One region of the Variovorax sp. YR750 genome, then DNA from elsewhere that is predicted to be linked to it. Evidence: riboswitches for the same ligand, from Rfam matches in the RefSeq annotation. Region 1 holds a riboswitch; each other region holds the start of a gene.
The links. A riboswitch is a leader RNA that binds a small molecule or an ion and turns the genes downstream of it on or off. The one in region 1 is predicted to bind glycine.

Region 1 (5,919 bases):
GCCAGGAAGATCCCCGGGAACAGCACGTTGTGCGGGTACTGGTTGAACTGCGCACGGCCCTCCGCCATGATGTTTCCCCAGGTCGCCATGTCCGCCGGCAGGCCCACGCCGAGGAACGACAGGATGGCCTCCACCAGGATGGCCGAGGCGCACACATAGGTCGCCTGGATGATCAGCGGCGCGATCGCGTTGGGCAGTATGTGCCGCACCAGGATCTTCCAGGTCGGCGTGTCGAGCGCGATGGCAGCCTCCACGTAGGGCTCTTCGCGCACCGCGAGCACCACCGAGCGCACCAGCCGCGCCACGCGCGGTATCTCGGGCACCGCGATGGCCACCACCACCGTGGGCAGCGTGCCGCCGAAGAGCGCCACCAGGCTGATCGCGAACAGGATGCCCGGGATGGCCATGACGCCGTCCATCAGCCGCATCACCACGCTGTCGATGCGGCGGAAGTAACCGCCCATGAGCCCCACGAGCATGCCGAACACCACCGCCAGCGCTGCCACCGCGATGCCCACTGTGAGCGACACACGCGCTCCGTACAGCGTGCGGCTCCAGATGTCCCGCCCCAGGCTGTCGGTGCCCATCACGAAGAGGTGCTCGAAGGTGTCGCCGGCCAGGCTGTTGAACTCGCCGCGCGTGCCCGGAAGGATGTTGGCGCTGCCCGGATCGATCGCGGTCGGGTCGATGGTGCCCAGCCACGGCGCCAGCAGCGACGTGACCACCAGCAGCACCAGCACGCCGCCGCCCGCGCGCACCGACCAGTTGGCCAGGATGCGCCTGAACAGCGAGCGACGCCTCGGTGGCGGCAGAGCCTCGGCCCTCGCTTCGGGAGCAAGGGCAATGGATGAATCGGTCATGCTTTTCTTTCCTCCTTGCGGTTCAGTAGCGGATGCGCGGGTCGAACACCAGGTAGCTCAGGTCGATCAGGAGATTGACGAGCACATAGACGACCGAGAAGAACAGCGTGATGCCCTGGATCAGCGGAAAGTCGCGCGAAAGCACCGCGTCGACCGTGAGCTGGCCGAGCCCCGGAATGGCGAACACCGTCTCGGTGACCACCACGCCGCCGATGAGCAGCGCGATGCCGATACCGATCACCGTGACGATGGGGATCGCCGCGTTGGCAAGCGCGTGTCGCATCAGCAGGCGCTTCTCGGAGATGCCCTTGGCGCGCGCCGTTCGGATGTAGTCCTCGGTCATGGCCTCGGCCACCGCCGCGCGGGTCACGCGGGCGATCAGCGCCACGTAGATGATCGACAGCGTGATCGACGGCAGGATCAGGTGCTTCAGCCACAGCAGCGGCCCCTGGCTCAATCGGGCATAGCCCTGCACCGGCAGCCACTGCAGGTGCAGCGCGAAGATCCAGATGAGCACGTAGCCGATCACGAACGCGGGAATCGAGAAGCCCATGACCGAGAAGCCCATCAGCATGCGGTCGAGCCAGCCGCCGTGCCGCCATGCGGCGATCACGCCCAACGGCACCGCGATGAGGATGGTGACCACCAGCGTCACGGCCGCCAGCGACACCGTGGCCTCGATGCGCTGGCCGATCAGCTCCATCACCGTCTTCTTCATGAAGTACGACTCGCCCAGGTTGCCCTGCAGCAGTTGCACGCTCCAGTGGAAGAACTGCACCGGCAGCGACTGATTGAGCCCCAGCTGCTCGCGCACCCTGGCGATGTTCTCGGCGGTGCCGGCGTCGCCCACGATCGCGGCGGCCGGGTCGCCGGGCGCGAGCCGCAGCATCAGGAACACGATCAGCGCGACGATGACGAGCACCGGCACGGTCGAGAGAATGCGGCGTGCAAGAAAGAGCAGCATGCTCAGTTCTTCTTCAGGTTCCAGAACACGCCCACCGGCGAGCGCACCACGCCGCTCACCACGCCCTTGCTGTAGGCCGTGAGAGGCTTGTACTCGCCGATGGGGGCATAGATGCCGGTGTCGTACACGCGCTGCTGGATGGCCGTGGCCAGCTCCTTGCGCTTCGGCTCGTCGGCCGTCGCCAGGAACTGCGACTTGAGCTGCTCCAGCTTGTCGTCGGTGGCCCAGCCGAACCAGCCCTTCTCGCCGTTGCCCGTGAGCGGTGCGAAGAACATCGGGTTCATGTTGTCGGCGATGCCCCAGCCGGTGATGAAGAGGTTCCAGCCGCCGTTGGCGACCGGATCCTTCTTGGCACGGCGAGTGACCAGCGTGGGCCAGTCCATCGACTGCATGTCCACGTTGAAGCCGGCCTGCTTGAGCAGTTGCGCCATCACCGGCGGAAACTTGTTGAGCACCGCGAAGTCGGCCGGAAACATCAGCACCACGGGCTTGCCGTCATAGCCGGCTTCCTTCAGCAGCGCCTTGGCCTTCTCGAACTGCGGCTTGCCGGTGAAGTAGCCGGCCTTGTCCGACGCAAGGGCGGAGCCGCAGGGGTAGATCGACACGCAGCCGCTGTAGAGCTCCTTGTGCACCAGCTGGGCGCGCATCAGGGCGTCCTGGTTGATGGCCATGATGGCGGCCTGCGCGATCTTCGGGTTGTCGAAGGGCGGGATGAAGTGGTTCAGGTGCAGCGCGAACGAGCCCTTGGGCACCGGGCTGTCGAGCGTGATGGCGGGGTTGTTCTTCAGCGCGGTGTACTGCTCGGAAGGCACCCACTCGATCATGTCGACCTCGCCGTTGGCGAGCGCATTCGCCTGCGTCTGCGCGTCCTTCAGGATGATCCATTCCATGCGGTCGACGTACACGTTCTTTCCGCCGGCCGTGCCCGAGGGCGCCTCGGTGCGCGGCACGTATTTGGTGTTCTTCAGGTAGACGACCTTCTCGCCGGGGCGGTACTCGTCCTTCTTGAAGATGTAGGGGCCGGAGCCGGTGGCGTCGTCAATCTGCTTGTCGGCGGGCGTGGCGGCCACGCGCGCGGGCATGATGAAGGGCGGATTCGACGAAGGCTTGCTCAGCGCCTCGAGCACCATGCCGAAGGGGTCCTTGAACACCAGCCTGAAGCTGCCGGCGTCGACCGCCTCGGCCTTGTCGAGTGCGGCGAACATCTTCTGGCCGAGGCCATCGCGCTGGCCCCAGCGCTTGAGCGACGCGATGACGTCTTCCGAGGTGACGGGCTTGCCGTCATGGAAGGCCAGGCTCTTGCGCAGCGTGAAGGTCCAGGTCTTGCCGTCGGCGCTGGTCGTGTACTTGTCGACCATCTGCGGATGCACCTTGCCCTGCTCGTCCACGCCAAAGAGCGTGTCGTAGACCATGTAGCCGTGGTTGCGCGTGATGAAGGCTGTGGTCCAGATCGGGTCGAGGATCTTCAGGTCGGACTGCGGCACGAGGCGCAGCACCTTGCCGACGTCCTGCGCGAAGGCAGCAGCCGCGGCGGCGGCCAGCAGGACGCCCGCGAACAGGGCTTTCAGTTGTCGTCTCTTCAGCATGGGTCAGTTCTCCGGTTGAAAGAAAGGGAGGGACGCGGACACGCGCGACGCCAGAGCACACGGGGCTGCACGGCGTCCTTGGAAACAGGTCATGAAATGAAGCGGCTCCAGAAGCGAACAAGGCCACGCCGTGCACGAAGCACGGAGTGGCCCTGCTGTCCTTTAGCCTGAGAGATTCACCCCGCGCGCGAATCGCACGAGGCTTGCCCCTTCGGCGGCCGCCCTCGGATCCGCGAGGATTCCGGGCGGCGCTCTCCAGCGTTTGAAAAATCCAGTCTTGGTACCTGAGCGTTCTGGGCTATCGCCTTCGGTAATGCACTAACTCGAAGCATCGAGCCGGCATTTCTCCTGGATGCATCTGTCCAAGCAGTTTGCGTGCCATGCGGCGCCCGCGCACGGTGCTCTTCTTCTCTTCTTTCTTCTTACTGCGTCGTGTTACTGCGGCCCGCCGCAGAAACCCGCGCGCTCGGTGGTCTTCGCGGTGAACAGCACGCGCGTGGTGGTCGCGGCGCTGCGCGGCTCGTTCTGCGGCCACTCGGTCTGCACCCAGGTGTATTGCCAGTCGTAGGGCGCGCCGGGCTTGAATGTCTCGCCGTAGGCGATGCGCAGGCTGCCGAAGCTCTCGTCGTGGCAGTGCTTCGAGGTCTTGTATTCCTTCTCGCTGAAGCAGGCGCGGATCATCTTGGAGCACGAGAACGGGATGTCCTCCTGTACCGCCTTGCCGCCTTCGAGCGGCACGAAATCGGCGGTGTCGAACGAGGCGCCGCCGCCGGAGTAGCCCTCCGACACGGTCTGCAGCACCGCAACCGCCCACTTGCCTTCGGCCAGCGGATAGAGCGCCGGCGCGAGCGAGAGGCGCGCCTCGGACCGGCTGGCGTCGTTGTCCTTCTTCAGGGCCTGCGCATAGTCGGAGAAATCATGGAGACGATCGAGCTGCCAGCCCTTCGCGTCGCCGGCATCCCGCCTGACGCGCGCCATGGCCAGCGGCTCGGTGGAGAGCACCACGTAGTTGCCGGGCGCGGCGTTGCGCGGACGGTAAAGGCCCAGCTGCTGCGCGTTGCAGGGCTGCGGCAACAACGCGCACAGGCGCGTGCGCCATTGCGCGTCGAGCGAATCGGGCTTCTTCACCGCATCGAACACCTGCGCCGACGGCGCGGAAAGATCGGGAGCGGCAAGCACCGGGGCGGCGAACGACAGCAGGGCGAGCAGGCACGGCAGTTTTCTCATGGAGCCGGATGGTAGCCACCGGCGGGGCGCCTGGTTGATAAAGTCGCACGCGACCATGAATCCTTCTTCTCCCGCCCTTCTCCGGATCGACGCGCTGAGCTTCGCCTACCCCGACCAACCGCCGCTGGTGTCCGGCTGGAATGCATCCATCGGCCCGGGCGTCACGCTGCTCTACGGAGATACCGGCACCGGCAAGTCGGCGCTGCTCCGGGTGATCGCCGGCATGCTGCCCGCTTCTTCCGGCCGGTTGACGGTGGCGGGAGCGACCCTCGACACCGCGCCCGAGGCATACCGCCGCCAGGTGTTCTTCGTCGACCCCGTGACCGACCGCTTCGACCAGCTCACGGCCCGCGAATGCACCGCTTCGCTCGCCGAGGGCGACGCGGGTTTCGACGAAGCGAAGTGGCAGGCCATTGCCGAGGGCTTCTCGCTGGCTCCGCACCTCGACAAGAAGATGTTCATGCTCTCGACCGGCTCGAAGCGCAAGGTGTGGATGGCGGCCGGGCTCGCGTCGGGCCGGCCGCTCGTGCTGCTCGACGAGCCCACGGCCGGGCTCGACATGCCGTCGACGCGCTGCCTTTGGAGCACGCTTTCCGGCTTCGATGGGCAGCAGGGCCGGGCAGTCATCGTGGCCAGTGCGGCGCGCATCGACACCGTGCCGCTCGCGGCCACCATCGAACTGCCCCTCGCCTGAAGCCCGTCTTCAGGTCGCGTCGAAGTTCGTGCTGCGGCTCACGGACTCCCAGGCTTCCATGTCCTTGAGCATCGCCTGCGCATGGGCGCGCACCGCGTCGACCGAATCGTCGCCGAGCTGCAGGCGAAGCGGCGTGTGCTCGGCGTCCAGTGCCTTCTCGATGGCCACCGCGGCCTTGCGCGGATCGCCGGCCTGCGTGTTGTGCATGCTGTGCGCGAACTCGCGGGTGGCGCCCACCACCGGCTGGTAGGCCTCGATCACGGGCATGTGGCGCATGCCGCTGCCCGCGAGCTGGGTGCGGAACTGGCCCGGCTCGACGATCAGCACCTTGATGCCGAAGGACGCCACTTCCTGCGCCAGCGCTTCCGAAGCGCCCTCCAGCGCGAACTTGGAGGCCGAGTAGGCGCTGAAGCCCGAGAACGACAGCTGCCCGCCCAGGCTGGAGATGTTGACGATGGCGCCCGACTTCTGCGCGCGCAGCACCGGCAGCGCGGCGCGGGTAACGGCCATGGCGCCGAAGAAATTGGTGTTCATCAGCGCGCGCAGTTCGGCGTCGGGCGTCTCCTCGAGCGCGCCGACCACGCCGTA
Region 2 (5,919 bases), on a different contig from region 1:
GTGCTGCTGGCCGACCTGCAGGTGTCTCTCGAACGGCCCCAGGAGGCCATCGATGCGGTGCGCAACACCCTGGTCGGCCTGGCCGATGCGGGCGCCGATGGCATCCGCCGCACCGGCGACCTGGGCGCCGACGTGCTGGTACGCCACATCATCGGACTCGACCCCACGCGGCGCGGCATCGCGATTGCCGACACGGCCGAAGCCGGCATGCGGCTCACCTTCTGCCGCCGCAACGCGCAGGCAGCGCGCGCCGACCTGATGCGCATCTGCGCGGAGATTCGCGAGGAGCTGGAGCCCGAGGAGCAGACGCTGGCCACCGCCCGCGCCGTGGCGGCGGGCGAGGCCGAGGCCGCGCCGCATCCTGCGCGGCGCATCGCAGGCGCGGTGTATGTCAGCTGCTCCGGCCGTGGCGGGCCGCACTTCGGCGCGCCGGGGGCGGAGCTGCAGATCGTGCGGCATGCGCTGGGCGATGTGCCGTTGGTTGGTTTCTTCGCCGCGGGGGAGATCGCGCGGCACCATCTGTATGGGTATACCGGGGTGTTGACGGTTTTCACCGCCAACGACTGATTCCAGACCCGACGCGAAAAAACGACGGGCGGGTTTCCAACGGAAGCATGCGTCACTAGAATCCGCCCGCTTTCTTGAATCTCTGCTGCTGCAAGAAAGAGCCAGCCGCGCATCGTCAGCGATGCGCGGGCGATCTCTTTCGCCTCCCCACGCAAAGTGCGACGAGGCAGGAAGCCGACACGGCTTCCCCAATGGAACAGCAGCCATGAGCGACCTTCGTTTCTCCAGACTTCAGCGCGCGTTTTCGCGCGCTGGCATCGCCGTCGACTACCGCGACGGTGTCTACCACCTGCACCACGAGGCCTCGCAGGCCACGGTGCTCCTGCCGCCCAGTCTTCCGCTGGAAGAAAAGGCGGTGAATCAGTTGCTGGCTTTTGCCAGCGTGCGCTCGCCCGACGGCGAGCGGGGCGTGTGCAAGGCCTGTGCGACGCCCGACTTCCATCCGGGCTCTGTCGCGCCTGTCGGCAGCGTTGTCGCGACCGATGCCGACTTTGTCATCCCCGCAGCGGTGGGCACCGACATCAACTGCGGCATGCGACTGTTGACCACCGGGCTCACGCTCGACCAGGTGGCGCCGCACAAGACGCGGCTGGTCGAGCGGCTCACGCGCAGCCTGCTCGACAACGGGCGTGACGTGCCGGTGCACACGGCGGCATTCAGGGCGCTGTTCGATGTGGGGCCGTCGGCATTCCTCGAGACAGTGCAGGACGGCGGGCTATGGTCGGCGTGCGACCGCGACCGGATGCAGGCCGAACTCGATGCCTGCATCGGCCTGGCGACGTTCGGCGGCAGCGCGCGGCATGCACCCGAGGCGTACACCGGCGTCCGCCACGAGGTGTTTCGTGACCCCTGCCTCGGCACGCCGGGCAGTGGCAATCACTTCGTGGAACTGCAAGTTGTCGACCATGTGATGGACCGTCACGAGGCCTATCGCGCCGGCCTGAAGGCAGGGGACGTGGTCGTGATGATCCACAGCGGCTCGCGCGACATCGGGTTCCATGTGGGCGGCCGCTGGATGGACCGTGCGCGCGACGAATGGCCCAAGGGCCTGCGTCATCCGAAAAGCGGCTTGTACGGCCTGGCGGGACCGCTGGCCGACGAATACCTGGAGGCCATGGGCGTGGCGGCGCGCTACGCATGGGCAAACCGGGTCGTCCTGGCCGAACTGGTACGCAAGGATTTCGCGGAATTGCTGGGTGCCACGTCGTCGAGGCTCGTCGTGGACGTGCCGCACAACGTCGTGCTGCAGGAACATGGCATGAATATCCACCGCAAGGGAGCGACGCCGGCGAACGCGGGCGATCTGGCGCTGATTCCCGGCTCCATGGGCGACTACTCGTATCTGGCGGCCGGACTGGGGCACGAAGACTGGCTCTGGTCGTGCAGCCATGGCGCCGGCCGGCGGATGCGTCGGCAGCAGGTGCGCGCGATGCGGCCGGCGCCCGTCGACGAGCAGGCAAGCTGGCAGTGCGTGACCTTGCGCGAGGAGCGCCGGATCGAGGAGGCGCCGCAGGCCTACAAGCCCATCGGCGAGGTGATCGACGCGCAGGAGCGCGCAGGCCTGATCCACTGCGCGGTGCGGCTCAGGCCCTGGATCACGTTCAAGGCGTGATTCAGGGCTTGCCGGTTCGTCAGCCCAGTACGGGTTGCGGGATGCGCGGCTTGGGCGCAGGCATCCCCGTGAACGCGAAATCGACCTCCGGCTCCAGCCCGCTCACGATCCGCGCGATCGACTTGCCCGAGCCGCAGGCGTGCGTCCAGCCCAGGGTGCCGTGGCCGGTGTTGAGGAACAGGTTCAGCAGCTTCGTCTTGCCGATCAGCGGGACGTTGCTCGGCGTGGCGGGACGCAGGCCGGTCCAGAACTGGGCTTGCGTGGTGTCGCCGGCGCCCGGGAACAGTTCTTCGACGCGGCGCACGATGGCTTCGCAGCGCACGCGGTTCAGGTCGCGGTCGTAGCCGTTGAGCTCGGCCGTGCCGGCAATGCGCAGGCGGTCGCCCGATGCCGAGGTGTAGCGCGAGAACACGAGCTTGAATTCGTCATCGGTCAGCGAGACCTGGTGCGCCTTCGAGGCGTCCTTGACGGGCAGCGTCACCGAGTAGCCCTTGGCCGGGTAGATCGGCAGCCGGATGCCCAGCGGCGCCGCGTACAGCGGGCTCAGCGAGCCCATCGCCAGCACGAAGGCGTCGCCGCGGATGCGCTGGAAGCGGCCTTCGCTGTCGGTGGCCTCGACGTGGTCGATGCTGCCGCCGGCTTCGCGCAGCGCGGTCACGGTGTGGCTCATCAGGAACTTCACGCCCGCGGCGGCGGCCAGGCCCACGAGCTCGCGGGCGAAGCGGTTGGCGTCGCCCGATTCGTCCTCGGCCGTGTAGGTGGCGCCGGCCAGCTTCGGACGGATGTGGGCGAGGGCGGGCTCGAGCTTCACGGCCTCGTCGGCCGAGATGACCAGGCGCTCGCAGCCCAGGGCGCGCATCTGTTCGGCGGGCTCGAGAGCACCGTCGAACTCCTTCTGCGTCGTGTAGAAGTGCAGGATGCCTTGCGTGCGCTGGTCGTAGTTGAGGCCGGTGTCGCGGCGCAACTGTTGCAACATCGAGCGGCTGTATGTGCCGAGACGCACGATCTGCTCGATGTTGTGACGGGTACGCGCCGGCGTGCATTCGCGCAGGAACTGCAGGCCCCAGAGCCATTGGCGCATGTCGGCGCGCATGCGGAAGAGCAGCGGGGCGTCTTCCTTGCCCAGCCATTGCAGCACCTTCAGGGGGGCGCTCGGGTTGGCCCAGGGTTCGGCGTGGCTGACGGAGATCTGCCCGCCGTTGGCGAAGCTGGTTTCGGCGGCCGGAGTGGCCTGCCGGTCGATCACGGTCACTTCGTGGCCGAGTTGCTGGAGGTAGTAAGCCGAGGTCACGCCGAGCAGGCCGGCGCCGAGAACGATCACGCGCATTTCAAGTACCTTTTGAGGTTGCAGCGCTTGAACGGCGGGCGTGATTGCTATCGAATGAATAGCAAAGCAACCGGACGACCGCAGTCCAAGTTGCCGCTCCCCCTGTCCTCGGTACCTGAGAGATTCACCCGCTGCGCCCGCAGAGGGTTTGCTCCTTCGGTGCGCCACATGGCGTGGCGGCTCTCCAGACGGCGTTTCAGTTGGTGCAGTACAGGCCCTTGTGGGGGCCGACCTGAGCGTTTATGGGAGTTTGCGCCTTCGGTAGGGCCACTAGGGTGGCCCGCTCTCCTGCAGTGGGGACGATTGTAGGCGGGGCGTGAGCGGCTGCCAACCCGCCGATTTCCACGTGTCAGCCCGATGGATAATCGCCTGTTGTTGATTTGCCGCAGGGCGATCGTTCCAAAACCATAGGGGACTTCATGATCCTGGTTACCGGCGGTGCCGGCTTCATCGGCGCCAATTTCGTACTCGACTGGATCGCGAACAGCGACGAGCCGGTCGTGAACCTCGACAAACTGACTTACGCGGGCAACCTCGAGACGCTCGCCTCGCTCAAGGGCAACCCGAAGCACATCTTCGTTCAGGGCGACATCGGCGACAGCGCCCTCGTCGACCGCCTGCTGGCCGAGCACAAGCCGCGCGCCGTGGTGAATTTCGCCGCCGAGTCGCATGTCGACCGCTCGATCCACGGCCCCGAGGACTTCGTGCAGACCAACGTGCTCGGCACCTTCCGCCTGCTCGAGTCGGTGCGCGGCTTCTGGAGCGCGCTGCCGGCCGAACAGAAATCGGTCTTCCGCTTCCTGCACGTGTCGACCGACGAGGTCTACGGCTCGCTCTCCAAGACCGACCCGGCCTTCACCGAAGAGAACAAGTACGAGCCGAACAGCCCCTATTCGGCCAGCAAGGCAGCCAGCGACCACCTCGTGCGCGCTTGGCACCACACCTACGGCCTGCCGGTGCTGACCACCAACTGCTCGAACAACTACGGTCCGTTCCACTTCCCCGAGAAGCTGATCCCCCTGATGATCGTCAACGCGCTGGCCGGCAAGAACCTGCCCGTGTACGGCGACGGCATGCAGGTGCGCGACTGGCTCTACGTGAAGGACCACTGCAGCGCCATCCGCCGCGTGCTCGAAGCCGGCAAGCTGGGCGAGACCTACAACGTGGGCGGCTGGAACGAGAAGCCCAACATCGAGATCGTCAACACCGTCTGCTCCCTGCTCGACGAACTGCGCCCGCGCGCAGACGGCAAGCCGTACAAGGAACAGATCACCTACGTCACCGACCGTCCCGGCCACGACCGCCGCTATGCCATCGATGCGCGCAAGCTCGAGGCCGAGCTCGGCTGGAAGCCCGCCGAGACCTTCGACACCGGCATCCGCAAGACCGTCGAGTGGTACCTCGCGAACAGCGAGTGGGTGCGCAACGTGCAGAGCGGCGCCTACCGCGAGTGGGTCGAGAAGCAGTACGACAGCAACGCGAAGGCTGCGGCATGAAGCTGCTGCTGCTGGGCAAGGGCGGACAGGTCGGTTGGGAGCTGCAGCGCAGCCTGGCGCCGCTCGGTGAGTTGGTCGCGCTCGATTTCGACAGCACCGATTTCCACGCCGACTTCAGCCGGCCGGAGGAGCTGGCCGACACGGTGCTGAAGGTCCGACCCGACGTGATCGTCAATGCGGCGGCGCACACCGCCGTCGACAAGGCCGAGAGCGAGCCCGAGTTCGCGCGCAAGCTCAACGCCACCTCGCCCGGAGTGGTGGCCGAAGCGGCGCAGAAGATCGGTGCGCTGATGGTTCATTACTCGACCGACTACGTTTTCGACGGCAGTGGCACGAAGCCCTGGAAGGAAGACGACGCGACCGGTCCGCTCAGCGTGTACGGCCAGACCAAGCTTGAGGGCGAGCAGTTGGTTGCGCGGAACTGCGCGAAGCACCTGATCTTTCGCACCAGCTGGGTGTATGCAGCGCGCGGCGGCAACTTCGCCAAGACGATGCTGCGGCTGGCGAAGGAGCGCGACAAGCTGACCGTCATCGACGACCAGTTCGGGGCACCTACCGGTGCGGAACTACTGGCAGACGTGACGGCGCATGCGATCCGGGCCACGTTGCAGGATTCATCGAAGGCGGGCCTGTATCACGCGATTGCTGGCGGCGAAACGACGTGGCACGGTTACGCACGCTTCGTACTCGAACTGGCGCAGCAGGCTGGCGTCGAACTCAAGGCCGGGCCGAATGCCGTCGAGGCCGTGCCGACCAGCGCTTTCCCGACGCCGGCGAAGCGCCCGCACAATTCGCGCCTCGACACCACCAAGCTGCAGACCACTTTCGGCCTGCGCCTGCCGCCCTGGCAGGAAGGCGTCTCGCGCATGCTGCGCGAGATCCTTTGAACTTCACGAGAAGAAGAACATGACCAAGAC
Region 3 (5,919 bases), on a different contig from region 1:
GTCACCACCACCTGCAGGCCCACCATCTGCGCGCTGGCCGGGTTGGTGCCGTGCGCCGAGGAGGGAATCAGGCAGATGTTGCGATGGCCCTCGCCCTTGGCCTCGTGGAAGGACTTGATGGCCAGCAGGCCCGCGTACTCGCCCTGCGAGCCCGCGTTGGGCTGCAGGCTGATGCCCGCGTAGCCGGTGGCCTCGCACAGCCAGGCGCGCAGCTGGGCGTCGAGCTGGGCGTAGCCCTGCAGCTGGTCGGCCGGCGCGAAGGGGTGGATGCTGGCGAACTCGGGCCAGGTGATGGGGATCATCTCGCTGGTCGCGTTGAGCTTCATCGTGCAGCTGCCCAGCGGGATCATGCTGCGGTCGAGCGCGAGGTCCTTGTCCGACAGGCTGCGGATGTAGCGCAGCATCGCCGTCTCGCTCTTGTGCGTGTTGAACACCGGGTGCGTGAGGAATGCGCTGGTGCGGCGCAGCTCCTCGGGAATCAGCGGTACGGTGCTGCCCGAGAGATCGTCGAAGCGCGGCGCCTGCGTGCCGGCGGGCGCGAACAGGCCCCACAGCGTTTCGACATCGGCGCGCGTGCTGGTCTCGTCCAGCGAGATGCCCAGGTGCTGCTGCAGGCGCTGGCGCAGGTTGACGCCCGCGGCCTGCGCGCGCTCGATGATCGACTGCGTGTCTTCGCCGGTGCGGATGGTCAGCGAATCGAAGGCGGTGGCGTTCACCGGCTCGCGGCCCATCTGCGACAGGCCCTTGGCGAGCACCGCGGTGAGCGCCGCCACGCGCTGGGCGATGCGGGTGAGGCCGTCGGGCCCGTGGTACACGGCGTACATGCTGGCCACCACGGCCGGCAGCACCTGCGCGGTACAGATGTTGGAGGTGGCCTTCTCGCGGCGGATGTGCTGCTCGCGCGTCTGCAGCGCGAGGCGGTAGGCGGGCTGGCCGTGCGTGTCGACGCTCACGCCCACCAGGCGGCCCGGCAGCGAGCGCTTGAACTCGTCGCGGCAGGCCAGGTAGGCGGCGTGCGGGCCGCCGTTGCAAAGCGGCATGCCGAAGCGCTGCGTGGTGCCGCAGACGATGTCGGCGCCCCATTCGCCGGGCGGCGCAAGCAGCGTCAGCGCCAGCAGGTCGGCCGCGACGATGAATGCCGCGTCGCACTGGTGCGCGTGGCCCGCGAGCGGACGCAGGTCGTGCACGTGGCCGGTGGTTGCGGGGTACTGCGCGAGCACGCCGAAGAAGGCGCCGCTCACCATCAGGTGCGGCAGCGTTTCCGACACGGTGCTGACCTTGACCTCGATGCCCAACGGGGCGGCGCGCGTCTTGATCACTTCGATGGTCTGCGGATGGCAGTCGCCGGAGACCAGGAACACGTTGCTCTTGCTCTTCACGCTGCGCTTGGCGAGCGTCATCGCCTCGGCCGCGGCCGTGGCTTCGTCGAGCATGGATGCGTTGGCGATGGCCATGCCCGTGAGGTCGCACACCATCGTCTGGAAGTTGAGCAGGGCTTCCATGCGGCCCTGCGAGATCTCGGCCTGGTAGGGCGTGTAGGCGGTGTACCAGGCGGGGTTCTCGAGGATGTTGCGCAGGATCACGCCCGGCGTGTGGTTGCCGTAGTAGCCCTGGCCGATGAAGTTGCGGAACACCTTGTTCTTCGACGCCATCGCCTTCAGCTCGGCCAGCGCGTCGGCTTCGGTCACCGGCGCGGGCAGGCGCATCGGCTTCGCGCGGCGGATGGCCGCCGGCACGATGCCGTCGATGAGCTCCGCGCGCGTCTCCGAGCCGATCGCCGGCAGCATGCGCGCCTCGTCCGCCGCGTCGATGCCGATGTGGCGGGCGAGGAATTCTTCGGCGTTCTCTAGTTCTTGCAAAGAAGGAAGGGCGGGCGTCGGCATGGCGGTGAAGGCTCGGAGGGAAAGAACAAAGGTGCTGCTGAAAAATTCAGCGGATCAGGACTCGGCGGCGAACTTGTCGTAGGAGGCCGCGTCCAGCAGGGCGTCGAGCTGCGCGGGGTCGCTCAGCTTGACCTTGAAGAACCAGCCGGCGGCCAGCGGGTCGCTGTTGGCGAGCGACGGATCGGCGCGCAGGGCTTCGTTCACCTCGGTGATCTCGCCCGACACGGGCATGAACACGTCGGCCGCGGCCTTGACCGATTCGACGACGCCGGCGACTTCACCCTGGGCGAAGGTCTTGCCGACTTCAGGCAGGTCGACGAAGACCACGTCGCCCAGCGCGTCCTGCGCATGCACGGTGATGCCGACGGTGGCTGCGTCGCCCTCGGCCGACACCCATTCGTGGTCCTTGGTGTACTTGATGCTCATGGTGGAAAAACTCCTCGTGGAAAAAATGGATCGGGGTGCAGAGCCTAGCCGGTCGATCTGACTGGGCGGCGCTCAGCCCCGGTAGTAACGGGTGGGCACGAAAGGCATGGTCGAGACCTCCATCGGCACCGGCTTGCCGCGCACGATGGCCTGCACGCGCGTGCCCGGCTCGGCGAAGGCTGTGGCCACGTAGCCCATGGCGATGCAGCGGTCGGCCGTGGGGCCGAGCAGGCCGCTGGTGACGAGGCCGATGTCCTGGCCCTCGAAAGACTGGAGCACCGTGCCGTCGCGCACCGGAATGCGCTCGAGGGCGACGAGGCCCACGCGCTTGCGCTTCAGGGTGTCGTGGTCGGTGTGGCCGGCGGCGCCCGCGGTAGCCGCGGCGAGCTGGGCGAGGATTTTCGCGGCGCCCGGGAAGCCGCCTTCGCGTGCCCCGCCCGTGCGGCGCACCTTCTGCATCGCCCAGTTGAGCGAGGCCTCGACCGGCGTGGTGGTGGTGTCGATGTCATTGCCGTAGAGGCACAGGCCGGCTTCGAGCCGCAGCGAGTTGCGCGCGCCCAGGCCGACGGGCTTGACCTCGGGCTGTGCCAGCAGCAGGCGGGCGAGGCGCTCGGCGTCGGATGCGGCCACCGAGATCTCGAAGCCGTCCTCGCCGGTGTAGCCGCTGCGGGTGACGAAGGCCGGAATGCCGCCGATCTGCACAGCGCCGCCCGTCATGAACACGAAGCGCTCGACACCGGGCGACAGCCGCGCCAGCGTGGCCGCGGCCTGCGGGCCCTGCAGCGCGAGCAGCGCGTGGTCGGGCAGGGGGCGCACCTCGCAGCGCGAGCCGATCTTCTGCTGGATGTGGGCGATGTCGGCCACCTTGCAGGCCCCGTTGACGATCACGAAGATCGAGCCGTTGCCCTCGTTGAAGAACATCAGGTCGTCGAGGATGCCGCCCTCGTCGTCCAGCAGCAGGCCGTAGCGCTGCTTGCCGGCGGGCAGGTCGATCACGTCGACGGGCATCAGGGTCTCGAAGGCGGCTGCCGCGTCGGGCCCGACCAGGCGCAGCTGGCCCATGTGGGAAATGTCGAAGAGGCCGGCCGCGTCGCGCGTGTGCTTGTGTTCGGCCATCAGGCCGGCGGGGTACTGGACCGGCATCGAATAGCCGGCGAAGGGCACCATGCGGGCGCCCAGTTCCAGGTGGAGGTCGTACAGCGGCGTCTTGAGAAGCTGGGCGTCGGGGGTAGCGGAGGAAGAAGCAGCCACGGGGCACTCCAAAGGGCAGTCGAAATCCATGACGCAAGCCATGGGCCACCCCTGCTGTCCGCTTTACCTGAGAGATTCGCCCCACGATCGGGGTTTGCTCCTTCGGTGGACCGCCGCCCGTGGGCAACGGCCTCTCTCCAGCAAGGAAACGCCGGCTTTCACCGGCGCCTCGTCAGTCCTTTTGCCTGAGCGTTCGGGAAGTCCCTGCGCCTTCGGCGGCCCCGGCACGCGGGGCTCTCTCCTGACCCCGGGAAGTGTAGTGGATCGCGCGGGCCCTTCGCGCTATCCCGACCAAAGACGCCACGCCCCGAAGCAGGCCGCGGCCCACACGGCCACGACGAAGGCCGCGCCCCAGCGGCTGACCGGCCTGGCGCCGCGCTCGCGCAGCCATTCGTCCGCCCTGGCGCGGCAATCCGCGAGCACCGCGGGGGGAATCAGCCGGATGGCGAGCCAGATCAGCCCCGGCAGCAGCAAAACGTCGTCGACGTAGCCCAGCACCGGAATGAAGTCGGGAACGAGGTCGATCGGGCTGAGCGCGTAGGCGACCACGAAGGCGCCCAGTGCCTTGGCATGCCATGGGGTGGACGGGTGCCTGCCGGCGAACCAGAGCGTGACGCCGTCGCGCTTCAGGCGCTTCGCCCAGCTGCGAAGGCGCCCGGACAGGGGGATTGCGGGAGGCGGCGAGTTCACCCGGCGATGGTGTCACAGCCCCGGCCGGGCATCTCGCGTATCCCTTTTGTCGTCAATGCACGACTTCGGCCGGCGGCAGCAGCCGGTCGATGCGCTCGCGCAGCGATTCGGCACGCTCCACGCCCGCGCTCTTCTCGATCTCGGTGAGCATCAGCGCGGCGATGGTCAGCATGGCGTTGCGGTCACGCGCCTCGCGCAGCGCGTCGCGCATCTGCAGCGCGAACTTGGGGTCGCGCCGCACGAACATGCGCTCGCAGATGTCGAAGAGGAACATGCGGGTGGTGGCCAGCGAACGCTTGCCGTCGAAGGTGTCGGCCGAGGTGGCCACCTGGATCGGCTGGGCGGCGGGGATGGGCGAGGGCGCGGGCTGCGCGGGAGGCTCCGCCGGGGCGGCCGCTGCCGCTGCCTTCGGGCTCTGCAGGTAGCCCTTGTCGATCAGCGCCTGGATCGCCTGCTCGGCCTCATCCCGGTTGGAGAAGAGCGGGCTGAAGTCGGTAAGGGAGCGCCGGCCGTCGGCCATCAGCAGCAGGGCGCGTTCGCGCTGGCTGAGCGTGCGCTGTCCGCCCTGAAGTTCGTCGCGCGCCTTGTCGGTCTTGGTGGGAAACATGGCAGCCACAGCTTTCGGGAATCGAGGGCTGCAGCATCGTTGCAAGTAGTGACATCTCCATGAACCGTTTGGCTTACAGGGGCAATTCCGCGGCGGTCTTCAGCCGGCGCTTTCCTTGCGTATGAGCCACCGGTTGCCCATGCGCTGCAGCTCCAGCGTCTTGCGGCCTTTCTCGCGGAACTTGTCGGCGCTGTAGGTCTGCTCGAAGGTGGCGGTGGCCGATTGACCCTGGACGCTGATGACGAGGCTCTCGATGCCCACGTTGATGACGGCCTTGTCCTCGATGCGCGCGCGGCGGTCGGCCTCCCACGCCTTGCGGTCCTGGCCGCGCGGCGGGGCGAAGTCGGGCGCATAGGCGGCAAGGTAGCGCGCCACGTCCCGCGCGGACCAGGCTGCGGCCCAGGCCCGCACGGCGGCTTCGACTTCGCGGATGCCGGCGGCGGGATCCACCGGCGCTGCCGCCACCGATGCAGGGGCGGCCTGCGTGGCGGGCGCCGCGGGCGGGGCGCCGAAGGCGGCCGGTGCCAGCAATGCGCCGCCCATCACGCTGCCCATCACGCTGCCTGTCACGCCGCTTGTCAGGCAGCTCAGGAATCGATTCATGGCGCAGTCCCCTCCTTGTCGGTTGTCGCCCGATTCTGGCAGCGAACATGCGTGGGGCCGACCGGCCCCCGGGACCCGTATTCAGGCGGCAGCCCCTTCGGTTTCCGCCGGCAAGGCCTGCAGCGTCCGGTTGCGCAGGCGCAGCGCCATCACCGCCGCGGCGCACAGCACGCACAGCACCGTCGTCAGCGTCACGCCGAGCCCGCGCGCGTCCGAGAGCATGCCGAAGAGCGGCGACACCAACCCGCCCACCGACAGCGCCAGCCCCAGCGCGATGCCGCTGGCCGTGGCCGGGTTGCGCGGCAGGTAGTCCTGCGCCAATGTCACCTGCGCGGCGAAGGGCAGGAACATGCAAAGGCCGAAGAGCCCGGTGCAGGCCAGTGCCCAGCCGGCGGTCGGCGCGAGCACGATGCCCGCGAGGGACGGCAGCGCGAGCAGGTAGCCCGCGCGGATCGTGCC

Region 2: linked by a shared signal. The riboswitch ahead of BMY35_RS31990 (D-amino acid dehydrogenase) and the one ahead of BMY35_RS25080 (ABC transporter substrate-binding protein) in region 1 are both predicted to bind glycine.
Region 3: linked by a shared signal. The riboswitch ahead of gcvT (glycine cleavage system aminomethyltransferase GcvT) and the one ahead of BMY35_RS25080 (ABC transporter substrate-binding protein) in region 1 are both predicted to bind glycine.

The regions. Positions count from the first base shown of each region.
Region 1 is NZ_FOBJ01000013.1:115,926-121,844, forward strand. It holds gene BMY35_RS25070 (ABC transporter permease) at 1-860, opposite strand, end outside; gene BMY35_RS25075 (ABC transporter permease) at 883-1,824, opposite strand; gene BMY35_RS25080 (ABC transporter substrate-binding protein) at 1,827-3,410, opposite strand; glycine riboswitch at 3,556-3,679, opposite strand; gene BMY35_RS25085 (hypothetical protein) at 3,846-4,637, opposite strand; gene BMY35_RS25090 (ABC transporter ATP-binding protein) at 4,693-5,331, shown strand; gene BMY35_RS25095 (oxidoreductase) at 5,341-5,919, opposite strand, start outside.
Region 2 is NZ_FOBJ01000019.1:128,456-134,374, forward strand. It holds gene BMY35_RS31980 (FIST signal transduction protein) at 1-567, shown strand, start outside; gene BMY35_RS31985 (RtcB family protein) at 773-2,179, shown strand; gene BMY35_RS31990 (D-amino acid dehydrogenase) at 2,199-3,506, opposite strand; glycine riboswitch at 3,599-3,704, opposite strand; glycine riboswitch at 3,708-3,807, opposite strand; gene rfbB (dTDP-glucose 4,6-dehydratase) at 3,926-5,002, shown strand; gene rfbD (dTDP-4-dehydrorhamnose reductase) at 4,999-5,889, shown strand; gene rfbA (glucose-1-phosphate thymidylyltransferase RfbA) at 5,909-5,919, shown strand, end outside.
Region 3 is NZ_FOBJ01000007.1:246,230-252,148, reverse strand. It holds gene gcvP (aminomethyl-transferring glycine dehydrogenase) at 1-1,883, opposite strand, end outside; gene gcvH (glycine cleavage system protein GcvH) at 1,938-2,309, opposite strand; gene gcvT (glycine cleavage system aminomethyltransferase GcvT) at 2,382-3,590, opposite strand; glycine riboswitch at 3,605-3,711, opposite strand; glycine riboswitch at 3,724-3,814, opposite strand; gene BMY35_RS16615 (YkvA family protein) at 3,843-4,229, opposite strand; gene BMY35_RS16610 (hypothetical protein) at 4,303-4,857, opposite strand; gene BMY35_RS16605 (L,D-transpeptidase Cds6 family protein) at 4,957-5,460, opposite strand; gene BMY35_RS16600 (MFS transporter) at 5,542-5,919, opposite strand, start outside.